Regions from separate parts of the Variovorax multivorans genome, predicted to be linked through region 3. Evidence: riboswitches for the same ligand, from Rfam matches in the RefSeq annotation. Region 3 holds a riboswitch; each other region holds the start of a gene.

Region 1 (6,302 bases), on a different contig from region 3:
GAGCAGCGCGCTCTTGGCGACAACGCCCAGCAGCGCGGGGTTGTCGGCGCTCTCGATCACCGGCAGCCGCTCGCCCAGGTGGTCGAGAAAGCGCTGCAGCGCCTCGCCCAGACCGGTGTCGGCGGTGATCGGCTGGATGGTCTGCGAGAGCAGGGCGCCCGCGGTCGTTTCTGCTGGCGCCGTGCCGAGTGCCGAAAGCGGCACCACGCCGAGGTAGCGGTTGCCCGCGTCCACCACGTACAGGTACTTCACCGGGTGCTGCAGGAAGAGCCTGCTCATCGCTTCGCGGTCCGCCTCCGGGCCAACCACCGTTTCGGCAGGCTGAACCAGGTCGCGCATGTGCAGCCCGCGCAGGCGCATCTGCGTGTCCCGCTGCTCGTTGCGGTGCAGGGTGATCTCGTACATCGAGCCGGCATTGGCCGAGCGCGCGACGAAATAAGCGATGACGCTCGCCGCCATCAGCGGCAGCATGACCTGGTAGCTCAGCGTCATCTCGAAGATCATCAGGATCGCCATCAGCGGCGCCTGCGTCGCGCCCGCGAGGAACGCGCCCATGCCGACGATGGCATAGGCGAACGGTGCCGAGGTGGCCGCTGGCCACAGTGCCTGCACGCCAAGGCCGAACAGCGCGCCGACCATGCAGCCGAAGAACAGCGCCGGCGTGAACACACCACCCACCGCACCCGAGCCGGCCGTGGCCATCGTGGCGACCGCCTTGGCGACCAGCACCATCGCGATCAGCGTCCACGGCCAGGGGGTGTGCAGCACCGAATTGACCACGCTGTAGCCGTTGCCCCAGACCTCCGGCATGGGCACCGACACGGCGCCCATCACAAGCCCGCCCAATGCCAGCCGCAATGGCAGCGCAACCGGCAAGCGCGAGAACAGCGCGCGGCTGCCCTGCAGCGCGCGCAGGAAGCCGACCGCCGCAAAGCCCAGCAGCACGCCGAGCACGCAGAACAGCACGACCTCGGTGCCGTGAATTTCAGGGAACGCCGGCATCCTGTACGGTGGCTGGTAGCCGGGCAGGGCCCGCATCGCGACATTGGCGACGACCGAGGCGATGATGATCGGCCCCACGCTTTCCATCGCGATGGAGCCCAGCACGATCTCGGCGACGAAGAAGGCGCCGGCAATGGGCGCGTTGTAGGCAGCGGTAAGGCCGGCCGCCGCGCCGCAGGCCACCAGCAGCCGCAGCCGCTCGACCGGAAAGCGGAACACCCGCCCCAGCAGAGACGACGCCAGCGCCGCCAGCTGCACCATCGAGCCCTCGCGCCCGATGGAGCCGCCGGTGCCGATGCTCACCAGCGACGATGCGCTGCGCACCAGTGTCTGAACCACTGGAATGCGCCCGTTGCCGAGCACGATGGCTTCCATGTAGTCGGAGGCGGCGCTGCGCAAGGCGACGCGTTTCGCCAGCACCAGCAGGCCGCCGGCCACCAGTCCGCCCAGCGTGGGGCAGGCGATGCGCGCCCACCATGGCAGGTGCTTCGCCATTGCCACCAGCCCTTCGCCGGGACCGAGCACCAGGTGCTCGAAGTGATAGAGCGCCGCGCGAAAGAGTTCGGTGGCCAGCGTGCCGAGCAACCCGGCCACGATGGACCACAGCAGCATCGACTGCCAGCCCGAGACACCGAAGACACGCTGCAGCGCCGAACGAAGATTGAGGAATACCGAGGCGGGCCGCATCATGGCCGTCGATGTTAGCGGCGTCGCAACTTTCGACTTAAGCGGCGTCCGGCAGGGCATAAAATCCCGCCCGTTGGTGCCTGCGGCGTGGTTCACGCGCCGCGGTTCAACGGGAAGCAGGAGTGGAAGCCCCCGACCTCAGCAGGTCGGAACAAGGCCGAAGCCGCCTGCGCTGCCCCCGCAACGGTCAAGCAGACGGCGCCGCAAGGCGCCAACCCCTTTCCATCGAAGCCACTGGGCGCCCTGAAACAGGCGCCTGGGAAGGCGAAGAGGGGCCTTTCTGCCAGCCCGGATACCGGCCAACAAGGCGGCTGCCGCATGCGCGATTTGATCTGTGCATGGGGCGGCCATGGCGCCCAGGCGCTGGCGGGGAGGCCGGCGAGGGGTATTGACGTTCGTTCGGCTCATTCATGATTTCCCACGTTTGCTTTTCTCGCGGCCGCGCTCCTGCGCGCCGTCTCCGCCACGCCTGCCTGCCGCTGGCGCTGGCTTCCGCCTTCGGTGGCCTGGCCCATGCACAAGACGCCCCCACGCTGGGCGAAACGGTGGTCACGGCCAACCGCACGCCGCAGGCGCTGTCGGACCTGGTGGGCGACGTGTCCATCATCGACCGCAAGACCATCGAGCGCAGCGGTGCGACCGGCGTGGCCGACGTGCTGGCGCGCCTGCCCGGCATCGAGATCTCGCGCAGCGGCGGCGTGGGCAACACCACCAGCCTGTTCATCCGCGGCGCCGAAACGCGCTTCACGGCCGTGTACCTCGACGGCGTGCGCATCGACTCGCAATCGACCGGCGGCGCCGGTTGGGAAGGCATTCCGCTCTCGCAGATCGACCGCATCGAAGTGCTGCGCGGCCCGGCCGCCGCGGTGTATGGCTCCGATGCCGTGGGCGGCGTGATCCAGCTCTTCACCAAGCGCGGCGAAGAGGGCGTGTCGCCTTACGCGGGCATCGGCTTCGGCAGCCGAGGCCTGCGCAAGATCGAAGGCGGCGTGAGCGGCAAGTCGGGCCTGTTCGACTATTCGTTCGGCGTGGCGCACGAGGAAAGCAAGGGCTACAACGTGCAGCCCGCAAGCAAGCGCAACGTGGTGAAAGACGGCTACACCAGCCCCGACCGCGACGGCTACAACAGCACCTCGGGCAACGTGAAGCTGGGCTTCCAGATCACGCCCGACCAGCGCCTGGAGGCCACGCTGCTCACCAGTGACATCAAGGCCGGCTACGACGCCACCGTCTCCTACAGGACCAAGCCGCCGATCCTGTTCCGCGACGACGTGTCGAACAACACGCTGCGCACCGCCGGCCTGACCTGGTCGGCCAAGTGGAACGACATCTACAGCACCCGCGTGCAGGTGACCGATTCGCAGTCGGTCTACAAGACGCAGCCTTCGTTCTACCGCACCGAAACCAACCTGCGCGGTTACCTGTTCCAGAACGAGTTCCGCTTCGGCCCGCACCTGGTGACGGCCACCCTCGAGCGCCGCGAAGATGCGCTCGAAAACGCACCTACCACCTCGTCGAAGCTGCTGTCGCGCGACCGTTCGCAGGACGCGATTTCGCTCGGCTACGGCTTCGTGCAGGGCCCGCATTCGCTGCAACTGCACGTGCGCCACGACAGGGACAGCGAGTTCGGCGGCAAGACGACGGGCAGCGCGGCCTATGGCTATGCCATCACGCCGTCGTTGCGCTTCACGGCATCGGCCGGCACCGCCTTCCGCGTGCCCACGCTGTACCAGCGCTTCAGCGAATACGGTGTGTCCACCCTGCAACCCGAAAGCAGCCAGAACGTCGAGCTGGGCATGAACTACGCCAAGGACGGCACCACCGCCGGCATCGTGGTGTATCGCAACCGCGTGCGCAACCTCATCAACTTCGTCGGCACCGCCAAGGGCTGTGCCTCGACGTTCGGCTGCTACACCAACGTGAACCGTGCCACCCTGCAGGGCGCCACGCTGTCGGCCAGCCAGCGCCTGGGCGATGTCACGCTGCGTGCCTCGCTCGACGTGCAGGACCCGAAGGACGCCGACACCGGCAACCTGCTCGCACGCCGCTCCAAGCGCCATGGCACCCTGGGCGCCGACTGGCGCATCGCTGGCTGGACGCTGGGCGCCGAAGTGCAGTCCTCGAGCAAGCGTTATGACGATTCGGCCAACACCATCAAGCTCGGTGGCTACACCGTGCTGAACCTGTCGGCCAGCACGCAGATCACGCGTGACCTCAACCTCGTGGCGCGCGTCGACAATGCAGGCAACAAGGACTACCAGTTCGCGCGGCTGTATGCCAATGCCGGCCGCACCGCGTACGTCGGTCTCAAGTGGACGCCTCACTAAGCCAAGCTCCCCAACCAGGCGACACCGCCGGTGCCGCGGCAGCCTCGTGCGCCGCGGTGCTGGTGGCCGCCCCGGCTTCGGGGCAGGGCAAGACCACCGTTGCGGCGGCGCTCGCGCGGTTGCATGCGCGCCAGGGCCGGCGCGTGCGCGCCTTCAAGTGCGGGCCCGACTTTCTCGACCCGCACTGGCTGGCGCTGGCCACCGGCGCGCCGGTGCATTCGCTCGACCTCTGGATGACTGGCGAGGCCGATTGCCGGGCGCGCCTGCGCGCCGCGGCGGCCGAGTGCGACTTGCTGATCGTCGAAGGCGTGATGGGCCTGTTCGACGGCACGCCAAGCGCGGCCGACCTGGCCGAGCGCTTCGGCCTGCCGGTGCTGGCGGTGATCGACGCGCACGCCATGGCGGGCACCTTCGGCGCGCTGGCCTACGGGCTGCAGAACTTCCGGCCCGGCTTGCCATGGGCTGGCGTGCTGGCGAACCGCGTGGCCAGCGAAAGGCATGCGGGCATGCTGAAGGACTCGCTGCGCGAGCCTTCGCAATGGCTAGGCGCCTTGCCGCGCGACGCGGGGTTCACGTTGCCCGAGCGGCATCTGGGGCTCGTGGCCGCCACCGAGCTCGGTGATGCGATGGCGCGTCTCGACGCGGCGGCCGATGTGCTGGCCGCCACGCCGCTTGGCCAGATGCAGATCGGCCAATTGCCGCAGGTGCGTTTCGAGGCACCCGTATCCGACGAGGCAGAAGCCGTGCCGCCGCTGCTCGCTGGCAACACCATCGCCATTGCGCGCGATGCCGCCTTCTCGTTCATCTATCCCGCGAACCTCGACGTGCTCACGGCACTGGGGGCACGGCTGTCCTTTTTCTCGCCGCTTGCGGGCGATGCCCTGCCAGCTTGCGACGCGGTCTGGCTACCTGGCGGCTACCCGGAGCTGCACGCCGAAGCACTGGCCGCCTGCGCGCCGATGCGCGAATCGCTCGCCGCGCACGCCGCTGCGGGCAAGGCGGTCTGGGCCGAGTGCGGCGGCATGATGGCGCTGTTCGACGAACTGGCCACGCAAGACGACGCGCAGGTTCACCGCCTCTGGGGCCTGCTGCCGGGCCGCGTGACCATGCAGAAGCGGCTCGCCGGCCTTGGTCCGCAACAGCTCACCCTCGGCAGCCACACCTTGCGCGGACACACCTTCCACTATTCGCGCTGCGAAACGCCACTGGCGCCCGCCGCGCTCACTGCCAGGCCCGGCGCGACGCAGCCCGTGGGCGCACGCGGCGGCGAGGCGCTGTACGTGCACGGCCCGGTGCGCGCGAGCTATTTCCATGCGTGGTTTGCCTCCAGCCCGCAAGCCACGGCCCGCCTTTTCGGCGCCATGCCCATCGAGTTGGAGAGCCATGCCGCAATCGAATAAGCCGAAGACCGTCGAGCACGAGTTCATCCTGGGCGGCCAGAAGAGCGGCAAGTCGCGCCGCGCCGAGCAGCGCGCGATCGACTGGTTCGCGGCCGATTCCCGCACGCATCGCGCCGTGCTGATCGCCACCGCGCAGGCCTACGACGACGAGATGCTGGAGCGCATCGTGCGCCACCAGGCCGACCGCGCCGAACGCGTGCCCGGCATGCGCACCATCGAGGAGCCAGTCGAGCTCGCGCGCGCAATCGTCACGCAGAGCACGCCCGAGACGCTGGTGGTGGTCGACTGCCTCACGCTGTGGCTCACGAACCTGCTGATGCCCTTGCACTCCGAAGACGCCCGCCCCGTGACGCGCACCCCGGCGACGCACATCGCCATGCTGCTGGTCGCGTTGCGCGAGGCGCGCGGGCCGGTGGTGCTTGTCGGCAACGAGATCGGCCTGGGCGTGATCCCGTTGGGCCGCGAGACGCGCGCCTTCGTCGACGCGCTCGGCCGGCTGAACCAGGACGTGGCCGCCGCCTGCGGCCGCGTCACCCTGATGGCCGCAGGCCTGCCGTTGAGCCTGAAAGCGCCTGCTGCATGAAGAAGAAAAAGATGATGCGCACTCCGCTGGCTGCCCTCGGCCTGGCCCTGTTCGCGCTGGCCGCGCATGCATTTGACGTGGTCGACGAGCGCGGCGTAACCGTGAGCCTGCCGCAGCCACCGCAGCGCATCGTCACGCTGCTGCCATCGCTCACAGAATCGGTCTGCGCGCTCGGCGCCTGCAACCGGCTGGTGGGCGTCGATCGCTATTCCAACTCGCCCGAACAGGTGAAGGCGCTGCCGCAGCTCGGCGGCGGGATCGACCCGAACGTCGAGGCCATCGTCGCGCTCAAGCCCGACGCGG
Region 2 (6,302 bases), on a different contig from region 3:
GTCGTCGCGGTCGAATTGGTCCAATTCGGTGTCATGTGCGGTGACCAGCTTCCAGCCGAGTTTCTCGACGAAGATCTTGTAGCGATACTTGGCCAGCTCGTGAAGAGTGCCAGGAGCTAGAGAGTCGGATCGACCAGTAAGAATCTCCACCTTGACCTCTTTGCGTTGTGCGTGGAGGTGGATTTCACCGTTGGCTGAGTGATCTCGGAACTGCCAATTCTGGTAGTTCATCTGGTCTGAGATTTGCAGAACGAATTGCGTGCGAATGCGTGTCAGTCGAGGCGATCTACAGCAGTTGCGAGTGCGATAAGGTTTGGAGTGAAATCAAGATCAATTTCGTCCTCGCCGATCAAGAGGACGTTGCGTCGCAGTAGGCCGACTCGCACAAAGCGAGTCTCGGAAAGGCAGACCTCAACCACCAATCCCAGCCGATAGAAAGTGGGGATTCCGACGCCCTTCTACTCAGTGAACCCGCTGATATTGGCCTGTGTGCCGCAGAAGCGGTCTGCGTCTGGAGTTGTCTCCCTCTATCCCTGTTATGAGATGGCAAACATCGAGTGTCAGGAGCTGATTCACCGATATACGCAGATGGCCATCGCGCGAGACCGGTGTCTAACCAGAAATGCGTATTCGCCTACGGCAGGCGAACGTGTGCAACTCAACGATCAGCCACCGGAAAGCAAGCTGGGCCAGGATGGAGGTAGGTCGGATGCCCAAAGTCGATGACAACGAGTCGGCACAATTTGCACAACATTTAAAGTGAACCCGATCGTACATTTCATGCTGCTTGGACTCAAAAACTGACTTGACGCAACACGTGAGGTAGAGCTATGAACAAGTGGTCGGAGACGCTGCTGACGGCCTTGAACCGAACCTCTGGGGAAGAGGAGGTGTTCGCACTTGTTCTCTCATCAGCACGAGAACTCGGCTTCGAGTATTGTGCGTACGGTCTACGCCACCCGCTGCCACTGACTAGTCCGAAGGTTTTCATGATCAACAATTACCCGAGCGAGTGGCGGGAGCTCTATGTGCAAAAGGGGTATCTGCACATTGATCCGACAGTGATTCATTGCCGGAAAAGCCAAACCGCACTCGTTTGGAGCGATGACATTTTTGAAAGTGCGAGGGGGTTCTGGCATTCAGCACGCTCATTCGGACTCAATATCGGGTGGGCCCAGTCCTGTTTTGACGGGCATGGGGGAGTCGGAATGCTGACGCTTTCGCGGCGAGCAACGCCGCTCAGTCAGGCGGAGCTTGATGCCAACGAATCGCACATGCGCTGGTTGGTCAACATATGTCATCAAGCCCTTGCGAGAGTGGTATCGCCTCGCTTGAATATTGAACAAGATGTGCCATTGACTTCGCGCGAGATCGAGATATTGCAATGGTTAGCTGATGGCAAGACATCGAGCGAGGCTGCTGAGATACTTTGCATCTCGGCCGACACGGTGAACTACCATCTGAAGAATGCCGTGGTAAAGCTTCGAGCTGCGAACAAGACGGGGGCAGTAGTGAGGGCCGCTTTGCTTGGCCTTCTGAGCTAAGAGTGTTGATTTCTATGGAGTCCTGACCCGATGGGGAGGCGGACAAAAACTTGGACTACCAAGAGGTAGTTCATGTATTCGCACGAAGACTGGATTCGAGCTGTGCACCGCTCAGCGAGATCGAGCCCGACTCGGTCTGCGGCCAGATGAAGCGGCCACGCTCCAAGTGTTTGGCCAGCACACACATGCCGTCGTCGTCAACACACACCGGCATCAATGAAACCCCCTCGGCACTGTCCCCCATTTTTTCGAGCGCCGTCCTAAGCGACTCGATCGCTGCTGCAGAAAGATCCTTCCGCTTCAGCTTGATCGTTGTCAGTCCCTTCGCCGTCGTTGAAATTACGGCAACGAGAACTCCTTCCAGAATCACGTTCACATCCGGTTTCGGCAATTGAGCTTTCGACTCCGTTGGCTCTTCGTTTCCGAGCAGCAGCGCCAGCACCGCAAGACGATCCAGTTCCCCCTGAAATGCGGCCGCCTTGGTCGCCCGAAAAGCCATCTTTTCCGGATCTTCGTCCCAGGCTCGCTTCAGCGCCCCTGCGTCCCGGTATTGCAACTCCAAGGGTGACCTAAGGAAGGTCTGATCAAGTCGTAAATTGGCTTGATGGCGAGCGCGTGTGCTTGTCGTTGCGCTCGCAAGCTCGTCTCTCCAGGCGAAGGGCGACCATCAAGCGCTTGAGTCCCGACAACACTTCGAACCTCGCTTCCGGAAACTCCGGGTGCACTGAGGACGGCGAGCATGGCCGGACCAGAATTGGAACCATGTTTCCGCCCGCTTCACGCATCTGCTCCTGCAACTCGTCGGCACCGACAGCGTGGAAGAGATCGCCGTGCCGGATCGCCCAGCGCGATGGGGAGACCAGGTGCGGATCGATCAGTCCCGCTACGCCCGTGGCGCGAAAGTCGGGCGACCAAGCCTTCAATTGCGTCATAAGCCTATGAACCTCGTTGTCTTGGTATTGGGTTGAGGTCGAGGCCGGGGGGAAGGGCTCCTTCAGGAGCTTGATGTAAGGGACAAGTGCCACCGCAGAAGAAACAGTATGGATGGCGGGCTGGGGTGTTTCGAGACGCATGACGGCTCCTGAGGTCGACGGCCGACTCCGGCGGCGGCCCCTGCCAGCGCCCAGCCATAGCGGCTGATACACTTTGAGCGCGTTGTCAGGTGTCCTAGCGTCCCGTGGAAACGGCGGGGCGGCCAGGGTGAAACGGGAAGTCGGTGCGCAGCGGTGGTAAACACCGCGCCATGCCGACGCTGCCCCCGCAACGGTAAGCGAGTCAAAAGCAAAACCCCGGGATTCGGTCCCGCGCCACTGTGTCACGAAAAGCACGGGAAGGCGGTCTTTGCGGGAGAGCCGATGGCCCTCCGCTCGCGAGCCCGGAGACCGGCCTGACGACCAGCGCATGACCTTGCGGTGGGCGAGGATCGGCGGGCGACGCATGGCGTCTGGCTCGATGCATCCTCGCATCCGTCGGCGCCGCATCCACGGACGCCTCCCGATTTCTCCCTCCCGCCGGGTCTTACCGACCATCTATCGCGCGGCGGGCGCGGAGGAACCAACATGAACGAGCGAGCCATCGCTCCAGGCAGCGCCGCGGGCAGCGCGGCCCTGCGTACGTCCGCGCCGGGAACCGTCTGGTTCGTCGGCGCGGGTCCGGGCGACCCGGAACTCATCACCGTCAAGGGCCGCGGCCTCATCGAACGCGCCGGGGCGATCCTGTTCGCGGGCTCGCTCGTGAGCGAAGCCGCCACGCGCTGGGCGCCCCCCGATTGCGTTGTCGCCGACAGCAAGGACATGACGCTCGAGCAGATGTCTTCATGGCTGATCGCGCAGGCCGCGCGCTGCCAGACCGTGGTGCGCCTGCAGACCGGCGACCCGGGTCTCTATGGCGCGCTGATCGAACTGGTGCAGCCGCTGGATGCGGCGGGCGTGCCGATCGGCGTCGTACCGGGCGTCTCCTCCGCCATGGCCTCGGCGGCGGCGGCGGTGGAGAGCCTCACGCTGCCCGAGGTCACGCAGACCGTGATCTTCACGCGCGTCGAAGGGCGCACGCCGATGCCGGAAGGCGAGTCACTCGAGGCGCTGGCTGCGCACCACAGCACGCTGTGCATCTTCCTGAGCATCACGTTGATCGGCAAGGTCACGGCCGCGCTGACGGCCGCTGGCTGGTCACCCGACGCGCCCGTGGTGGTGGTCCACAAGGCGAGTTGGCCGGGTGAGGAGCAGATCGTGCGTGGCACGGTCGCCACCATCCAGGCGCTGTGCCGCGAAGCCCGCATCGTGAGCCAGTCGATGATCATCGCCAGCCCCACGCTGGGCGCGCGGCAGTGGACCACGCTCGCCAAATCCAAACTCTATGACGCGAGTTTCACGCACCGCTTCCGGCGCGCGAGCGTTCCCGTCGAAACCCTCCAGCAGGACCTTCCATGAGCACCGAAACCATTCTCCTGGTGGGCCACGGCTCGCGCGAAAAATCCGGCAACGACGAGATCGAGGCTTTCGCGGCGCAATGGCGCGAGCGGCAACCCGGCTGGCGCATCGAGGTCTGCTTCATCGAGTTCTCCGAGGTCACGATGAGCGAGGGCCTGCGCCGCGCGGCCGAGGGCGCGCAACGCGTGGTCGTGGTGCCGCTCATCCTCAATGCGGCGGGCCACGTGAAGATGGACATCCCGCAGGCCATCGATGGTGCGCGGCTCCAGTATCCGATGGTGCAGTTCCTCTATGCGCCGCACCTCACGGCCTGCGACCCGATCCTCGCGATCCTGCGGCGGCGCCTCAAGGGCGCGATGCAGGCGCTGGACATGCCCGACCCGACCACCACCGGCGTGGTGATCCTGGGCCGGGGATCGTCGGACCGACAGGCCAACGGCGACATGGCGAAGATGGCGCGCTGGCTGCTGGAGGAGACCGACCACGAACTGGTGGATCTGGCCTTCACGGGCATCACCTACCCGCGCCTGGAGAAGGCCGTGCAGCGCCAGAGCCTGCAGGGCATGAAGCAGGTGGTGGTGCTGCCGTACTACCTGTTCAACGGCACGTTGGTCGAACGCATTGCGCGCCAGGTTGAGAACCTGAAGGCGCAATACCCGACGATCCGCTTCGTCTCGACCCGGTACTTCGGCTTCGAGCCCGAGATCTTCGCGCTGCTGGAACAACGCGTGAACGACCTGCGCCGCGGCGTGCCGATCGCGCTCATGCCCTGCGACGGCTGCAAGTTCCGCGACTTCGCGGTGGCGCACGGCCTGGGCGGCCACCACCATGACGATGCGGTGCTGCACAGCCATGGCGAGGGGCATCCGCATCCGCACGATCACGCGCATGACCACGCGCATGGCTGCCCTCATGCGCACGACACAGCGCCAGCACTGCGATGAAACCGACGTCTTCCATGGCGGCCAACGTCGTCACCGAGCAACTTACCGCGGCCGGCCGCACCATCGAGCACGACTCCTTCGCGGTGATCGATCGCGAGGTGACGTCGCACGCCTACACGGCCGATCAATGGCCCGTGGTGCGCCGCATGATCCATGCGAATGCCGATTTCGACTTCAACGGCCTGACCGACTTCCACCCGGACGCGGTCGACGCCGCCATCGCCGCCATCCGTTCGCGAGCAAGCCGCGTGGTGGCCGATGTCGAGATGATCTGCGTGGGCCTCTCGGCCCCGCGCCTGGCCCATTTCGGCATGGGCACGCACCAGTTCATCAGCGACGAGGATGTGATCGCGCAGGCCACGGCCGAAGGCACCACACGCGCCGTGCAGGCCATGCGCAAGGCACACCGCTTGGGGCTGGTCGACGGCGCGATCATCGGCATCGGCAATGCACCGACCGCGCTGATCGAGATCGTGCGGCTGATCCATGAAGAGGGCGCGCGCCCCGCGCTGGTGGTCGGCATGCCGGTCGGCTTTGTGTCGGCGGCCGAGTCGAAGGACCTGATGGCGCTGGAGGCCGGCGTGCCCTGGGTCGTGATTCGCGGCCGCAAGGGCGGCTCCACCTTGGTGGTGGCCGCGATCCACGCGCTGCTGGGTCTGGCCGAGGCGCACGAGCACGCCGCATGATGAACAAGGACGCGCCCCGCGGCACCCGCACCGGTTTCACGACCGGTGCGTGTTCGGCCGCGGCAGCGCGCGCGGCGGTGATCGGCCTGGTCACCGGCCGGGTGCCCGAGGAGGTCGAATGTCTGCTGCCCAACGGCGACCTGGTGCGCTTCGCGGTGCAGGACGGCCGCGTCGACACCGCGGGCGTGAGCGCGCATGCGATGGTCATCAAGGACGCGGGCGACGACCCCGACTGCACCGACAAGGCCCATCTCACGGCCGACGTGCGCCTGTTGCCCGAGCTCGCAGGGCAGGTGGTGCTGGCGGGCGGCGTCGGCGTGGGCACCGTCACCATGCCGGGGCTAGGGCTGGCCGTCGGCGGGCCGGCCATCAACCCGGTGCCGCGCCGCAACATCGAGGCGAACGTGCGCGCCGTGGGCACCACGCTGCTCGACCAGGTCGGCCTCGAAGTTGCGATCTCCGTGCCGCAGGGCGAAGAGATGGCCAAGAAGACACTCAATGCACGCCTGGGCATCCTCGGCGGCATTTCCATCCTGGGCACGACCGGCATCGTCAAACCCTATTCCACCGCCGCCTACCGCGCGAGCGTGGTGCAGGGCGTGCAGATGGCGGGCACGCTGGGCCATGGCGTGGTCGTGCTCACGACCGGTGGACGTACCGAGAAGTTCGTGATGGCCGAAATGCCGGAGCTGCCCGAGC
Region 3 (6,302 bases):
ACAGCCGTATCGAAGGCCACCTTGCCTGTGTAGGCGAGAGCAGCTGCCGCCGTGGCGTAGCTGAGGAAGATCTTGGATCCGTCGACGAGACCTGGTTCGATGTGCATCGAGCACCTCCTGAAATGCACCGCAGTGCGAAAGTTGATTGTTGGTTCATGGGCCTGCTTGCGCAAGCCCCTTCGATACGGCCGACGGCCGGGGCTTGCGCCGCAGCCGCCGCCAGCCGATCACCACGCCGCTGGCCGAGGCCACGGCGCCGACGATGGAAAGCAGCCACACCACGAGATCCCATGCCGGCCGGTACTGGATGAGCCAGGGAAAGTCGAGGCTGTGCGTGGCGTTGAAGAGCCAGCGGCGCAGCCGCGAGTTGCTGTCGTTGCTGCCGGCAACCTGGCCGCTGGCCGGGTCGATGTAGATCCAGCTGCGCGCGGGGTCGTCGAACTGCAGGCGCCACACGGGCACGATGCGCTCGCGGTGGTGGCCATACCAGTGGAAGTCTTCGCGGGTCTGCAGCGTGGCCTGGGTGATGGCGCCGGGCCGCAGGCGGGCGGCGGCGCGCAGGATGTCGTCCTTGCCGATGACGGCGGGGCCGCCGGTGGCCGCATCGACCACCCGCACGTGCGCCTTCGAGTCGCGCAACTGCAGCAGCGGCTTGCCGTCGAACCACAGCAGCACGGCCTCGCGTGGTGCGGCGTCGCCCTCGCCTGACGGCAGCACCGCTGGCGGCCACGGAAACGGCGAGGTACCGCCCCCCGTGTAGCGCGCCATCGCCGCCGCGTCGCCCGGCCCGCGCTGGAACCAGCCATTGGGGTTCATCGACAGCCAGCCGCTGATGATCCACGTCAGCACGAAGAAGCCGCCGATCAGCCCCGCGATGTGGTGCCAGGCCATCCACCCGCTGTACGGCGTGACCGCGCCATTGCGGAACCTGCGCCGCAGGCGCACCCGCAGGATGCCGATGACGATGCCCGTCACGGCCGAGACGATGCATGCCGCCGATAGCCACACCACCACGTCGTGCCACAGCGGCGGATCGGCGCGCAACGGTGTGAAGTAGATCCAGTGCGGCACGGAGCCCAGCCAGTTCCAGAAGCGCTCCGAGCGCGTGGTGTCGCGCACCACTTCGCCGTTGCGCTGCGACACGTACAGCTCGGTGCCGGCCGCGTCGCCGACCTCGATGCGGTGCAACGGGCGCAGCGGGTTCAGGCCCTGCGGCACGGTCCACTGGTCGCGCTCCAGCGTCTCGGCCCAGTGCGCACTCACATGGCCCGAAAAGGCCCGCGCGATGGCCTCGGCCTGCGCTGCATCGACCGGGCCGGGCACATGGCCGTCGCGCGCCGAGACCGTGTGCCGGCCGCCGCTCGCATCGACGATGCGCCACACGGGCTCGGCGTTGATGCCGCCCTGCATCTCCAGCACCATGCGCCGCGGCGGTTGTGCGCGGTCGGCCTGTGGCAGCGCATCAAGTGCAGCGGTCGGCGACACCGCAGCCTGCTCGAAGCGCAGCGGCGCCAGACCTGCGAGCCGCTCTTCGTCCGTGAGGTTGGGATACCCCACGTACATCATCACGACGCCCGAGACGAACCACATGACGAACAGCAGGCAGCCGCCGATGCCCAGCCACCGGTGCGTCCAGTAGAGCCAGTGCCGGATGCCCGGCCAGGCGCGGCGCCATGCGGAAGTCATGAGAACGTCGCTCAGAAGATGACCAGAGCCGAAAGCTCGAACGAACGCGGACGGCCCAGCAGCCACTGGTTGCCGCCGTTCGAGAACGACACCGCATAGCGGCGGTCGGCCAGGTTGTAGGCACGCAGCGCAAGCTTGAGCGACGGGCTGGCCTGCCAGCTCACGCCCGCGTCTGCCACCGTGTAGGAGCCGATCTTGCGCGAATTGGCCGTATCGACCTGACGCGGCCCGACATAGCGCACGCCGAAGTCAGCCTCCCACTGCGGCAGAAAGCGCCAGTTGAGCCAGAGGTTCGCAGCCTCTTCGGGCACGCCTGTAGGCGTGTTGCCCGCACGCGAGACCAGGCGCCCGCTGACGACTTCGTTGAAGTCGTCATAGCGCGCACGCAGCTTGGCCACGTTGGCTTCGAGCCGCAGCGTGGAGGTGAGCGCCAGGTCGAGCGTGGCCTCGATGCCTTCGGACGACTGCTTGCCGATCTGCTGGCTGATGGTCGGATCGGTCGCGTCGCGCGAGAGCAGCTTGGTCTTCTCGATGCGGTAGGCCGCCACGGTCCAGGCGCCGCGGTTGTCGGCCAGCTGGCGCTTGTAGCCGACCTCGACCTGCCGGCCGGTGCTGAGCTCGAACGGCACCTGCGTGGCCGAGGTGGTGATGAGCGAGGTCAGCGGGTCGGCCGCGCGCGCCACCTGTGCGTAGAACGACTGCGACGCATCGGGCGCATACACCACGCCGAGGCGGCCGGTGGCGTACTCGAAGGTCTTGCCGAGGTTGTTGGCCGCGTTCTGCAGGTCGGTGCGCGCCACCTTGGCATGGTCCCAGCGCAGGCTGCCCACCACCGACCACTGCTCGTTGAAGGCCAGCTTGTCTTCGGTGAAGAAAGCGTAGGTGTCGGTCTTGGTCCGGTAGCGCGGCGTGTAGGCCACGGGCGAGACGTAGTAGCCGGGGTTGAAGACGAAGGGGTCGACCACCGAGCGCCCGCCATAGGGCGAATCATTGCTGTGCTGGAAGTTGATGTGATTCGCGTCGAAGCCCACCAGCACCTGGTTGGCCAGGCCGAACAGGCTGTGCTTGAAGGTGGCGTCGGTGCGGTTGCCGATCTGCTCCTGGTCGTGGCCGATTTCCAGGTAGTCGCCGCGCGTCACGCGGCGCGTGGTGGCGTTGTAGGTGTAGGTCTCGCTGTCGCGCCAGTGGCGCTTGCTCTCCAGCCGGTAGAGCTGGTTGCGCACGGTAACGGCATCGTTGGGCGTCCACTGGGCGTCGAGCCGGGTCCACTTGTCGCGGTACTTGATCTCGGCGTCGTCTACGTTGTAGTTCTGGCGCAGGGTCTGGCTGCTCAGGCGGCCATCGATCAGCGGCACGCCGAAGTAGCGCTGCGGCGACTGCCGGCCCTCGTCGTGCGACAGCGTGAACTGCAGCTGCGGCGACACGTCGAGCCGCACGGCCGCGCCCACGGCCAGGCTCTCGGCCTGCCCGCGCTGCATGAAGCCGTCGGTCTGGCGGTGGCTGATGTCGAAGCGGTAGGAGAGCTTGTCGTTGATCGCCCCGCCGCTGCCAAAGGCCACCTGGCGAGTGGCGTCGGAGCCCACTGTGACCAGCGCCTCGTTCTGGATCGGGCCGCGCGTGGGCTTCTTGGGCACCACGTTGATGGCGCCGCCGATGGCGCCCTCGCCGTACATCACCGAGGCCGCGCCGCGCAGCACCTCGATGCGGTCGACTGACCAGGTGTCGAACGGGAAGGTGACGGTGCCCGCGCCCGCGTAGAGGCGCGTGCCGTCGAAGAGCTGCATCACCGAGCCGTGGCCCGAAAAACCGCGCGCCACCATCGCGGTGCCGCCATTACCGGGGCCGGGCGTGCCGGTGATGCCGGTGGCGCGGGTGGCGGCATCGACCACCGAGACGTCGCCGCGTGCGCGGATGGTGTCGCCCGTCAGCACTTCGATGCTGGCCGGCGTTTCCAGCGGCGTGAGGCCCAGGCGGCTGCCGGTGTGCGAAGGCTCGTCGATGGCCAACGGCGTGTGCCGCTCGGCTTCGACCTGCACCGGCTTGAGGGTCTGGCTGCTGCTGGCGGCTTCACCCGACGACTGCGCGAAGACCAAGGAAGGCCCGAAAACCAGCCCCAGACCCAGTGAAAGACCCGAAAGGCGTGCCCAACGCAGCGGCGCGCCCGTGCGATCGCGCGCTGGCGATGCATGACCCATGTGACTTCTCCTCCGACCTGCGTCCCCGCAGGCTCCTGACCGATAAAGGACGCAGCGGAAGAGGCGAAGGGACTGCAACGGTACGCGCAAGCGCGAAGCGGTGGCAGGCCCGGACACGCACTCCCGCAGCGTCCGAAGGCGGTTGCGAAGGCCGGTATCCGGGCTTGCGGAGCGCCGCGGCGTGCCAGTCAATCAATGAATGGATGCACACCGCGGCCGAAACCCTCGCCTTCCCACGCCGAAGCGCAGTGGCTGCCCATGCCGTCTGAGGGGCATGAGCGTGAGGGTTTCCAGATCCGCTGACCGTTGCGGGGGCAGCGCAGGAGTTGCAGCGTCAATCAAGAATGAACGACGCGGCGCACCTGCTTCCCGTTTAACCCCGTGGCCATGAGATGGCGTGCGGGGCACCTTCGAACCGTATTGCCTGGCGGGATTAATAAGAATTAACACACCAGAACGGCGGGATTATAGGGAGAGGCCTTCCGCCGAAGGCCTCGGATGGGCCTCTGATGGGCCTCAGGCAGGCCTTCCGTCGGGTCCGAACAGCCTCCGCATCACGGCCACGCCCGCCACCAGCGCGTTCGAATAGGTGGCATAGGGATCGTGGGCTGCCTCCAGCGGCATGTAGACGTGGGAGGTTTCGCCAGGCGTGTCGTCGACCGCCTCCATCAGCACCCAATAGAACTCGCCCGCCTCCAGTTCATGGACGGTGAGCGCGATGTTTCTCGATGAGGGCATGGAGGTAAGAGTGGCTGACAAGGTTGTCGGTTCTTTTTTGAATGGGCGGGGTACGCACGCGGTTGACAGCGCTTTCGGGCTTCTCCTACAGAGCCCAGCCTTGGTGCGACCTAATGTTGTAGTCAGGGACCTTTCAGAAGCCTTTCCAAGAACAGGAGGCAGCATGAAGCATTTCACTCTTGAACCGGGCATGCGATCGAGCATCGGCGGAGCCTTTTATCCGACCGGCTATTCGATGGTGATGTTTCCGAATGCGGAAGACGCCGACCGCATCGGCCACCGCCTGATCGAAAAAGGCATGAGTGGCGACGAGGTCTATCTGCTGCCCGCGCAAACGGTGCTGGCCGAAATCACCCCGACCGCGAAGACATCCGACAACCCCCTGCCCTCCGCCGGCACCGATGCTGCGACGGTACGCGCCTATACCGAGTTGGCGCGCGACGGCCACACGGGCCTGCTGGTGAGGACAAGAGACGGCGCGGCCGCCGAACGCCTGATGGAGCTGGTGCGCACCGTGCCCTATTCCATCGCACAGCGCTACCGCACGCTGGTCATCGAAGACCTCTGAGAAGAAGAGGAAGGCGGGCGTCTTCAAGCCGGCACGGCCATCGACACGGCGCGCTGGACCACATCACGGGCCATGGCCTGGGCCAGTTCGTGCTCGCCGAGGAACACGGTGGCGGAGGTTTCCTGCGTGAGCAGCCGGGCCTCCTGCTCGTTGTGGCTGCGGATCACGGTCTGGATGGTGGGGTTGAGCGTGCGCGCGGTTTCCATCATCTGGCGCACGTTCATGGCGTCGGGCGTGGCCACCACCAGCACGCGGGCGCGTGCGATGTGCGCCTGGATCAGCACCGCCGGGTCGGCCGCGTCGCCCCACACGGCTGGCGTGCCGGCCTCGCGCAGCTTTTCGACCAGTTCGCGGTTCTGCTCGGCCACCACGTAGGGAATGTCGTGCGCGTCGAGTTCGGCCGCAATGCGGCGCCCGACGCGGCCATAGCCCACCAGCACCACCTGCCGCGAGAGGTACTTGGCCTCGGTGGTCATGGGCAGTTCGGCCAGCGGGTCGTCGCGCGATTCGAGCCCGCGCGCAAAGGATGAACGGGCGTGCAGCCACTTCTGCATCGGCCCGATCAGGCTGAACCACAACGGGTTGGTGGCAATGGAAATCAGCGCGCCCGCCAGCACCAGGCTCTGGCCTTCCACCGGCAGCAGGCCCAGCGACACGCCCAGCCCGGCCAGGATGAACGAGAACTCGCCGATCTGCGCCAGGCTGGCGCTGACCGTGAGCGCCGTGCCCAGCGGGTAGCGAAACACCAGTACCAGCGCGCAGGCCGCAAGCGACTTGCCCAGCACGATGACCAGCACCACCGCCAGCACCTGCAGCGGCCGGTCGATCAGCACCGAGGGGTCGAACAGCATGCCGACCGACACGAAGAACAGCACCGCGAAGGCGTCGCGCAGCGGCAGCGACTCTTGCGCCGCCCGGTGGGCAAACTGCGACTCGCGCATCACCATGCCGGCGAAGAAGGCACCCAGCGCAAACGACACGCCGAACAGCGCCGCCGAGGCAAACGCGATGCTCACGGCCGCGGCCACCACGCACAGCGTGAACAGCTCGCGCGAGCCGGTTCGCGTGACCTGCCAGAGGATCCACGGGAACACGCGCCGCCCCACCACCAGCAT

The links. Region 3 has a riboswitch for cobalamin ahead of ACSFCA_RS10655 (TonB-dependent receptor). Riboswitches for the same ligand answer to the same signal wherever they lie in the genome.
Region 1: another riboswitch for cobalamin. It lies ahead of ACSFCA_RS01615 (TonB-dependent receptor domain-containing protein); the one in region 3 lies ahead of ACSFCA_RS10655 (TonB-dependent receptor).
Region 2: another riboswitch for cobalamin. It lies ahead of cobM (precorrin-4 C(11)-methyltransferase); the one in region 3 lies ahead of ACSFCA_RS10655 (TonB-dependent receptor).

What each region holds. Positions count from the first base shown of each region.
Region 1 covers NZ_JBPJZL010000001.1:337,920-344,221, reverse strand. Annotated here, with positions in the region: gene ACSFCA_RS01620 (ClcB-like voltage-gated chloride channel protein) at 1-1,692, opposite strand, end outside; cobalamin riboswitch at 1,748-2,007, shown strand; gene ACSFCA_RS01615 (TonB-dependent receptor domain-containing protein) at 2,100-4,016, shown strand; gene ACSFCA_RS01610 (cobyrinic acid a,c-diamide synthase CobB) at 4,001-5,416, shown strand; gene ACSFCA_RS01605 (bifunctional adenosylcobinamide kinase/adenosylcobinamide-phosphate guanylyltransferase) at 5,400-5,999, shown strand; gene ACSFCA_RS01600 (ABC transporter substrate-binding protein) at 5,996-6,302, shown strand, end outside.
Region 2 covers NZ_JBPJZL010000023.1:33,297-39,598, reverse strand. Annotated here, with positions in the region: gene ACSFCA_RS34170 (acyl-homoserine-lactone synthase) at 1-231, opposite strand, end outside; gene ACSFCA_RS34165 (autoinducer binding domain-containing protein) at 831-1,544, shown strand; gene tnpB (IS66 family insertion sequence element accessory protein TnpB) at 1,615-2,106, opposite strand; gene ACSFCA_RS34155 (ParB N-terminal domain-containing protein) at 2,129-2,617, opposite strand; cobalamin riboswitch at 2,688-2,949, shown strand; gene cobM (precorrin-4 C(11)-methyltransferase) at 3,104-3,973, shown strand; gene ACSFCA_RS34145 (sirohydrochlorin chelatase) at 3,970-4,917, shown strand; gene ACSFCA_RS34140 (precorrin-8X methylmutase) at 4,914-5,603, shown strand; gene ACSFCA_RS34135 (cobalt-precorrin-5B (C(1))-methyltransferase) at 5,600-6,302, shown strand, end outside.
Region 3 covers NZ_JBPJZL010000004.1:77,454-83,755, reverse strand. Annotated here, with positions in the region: gene ACSFCA_RS10665 (energy-coupling factor ABC transporter permease) at 1-107, opposite strand, end outside; gene ACSFCA_RS10660 (PepSY domain-containing protein) at 154-1,686, opposite strand; gene ACSFCA_RS10655 (TonB-dependent receptor) at 1,698-3,881, opposite strand; cobalamin riboswitch at 4,014-4,307, opposite strand; gene ACSFCA_RS10650 (hypothetical protein) at 4,398-4,619, opposite strand; gene ACSFCA_RS10645 (hypothetical protein) at 4,783-5,187, shown strand; gene ACSFCA_RS10640 (cation:proton antiporter domain-containing protein) at 5,211-6,302, opposite strand, start outside.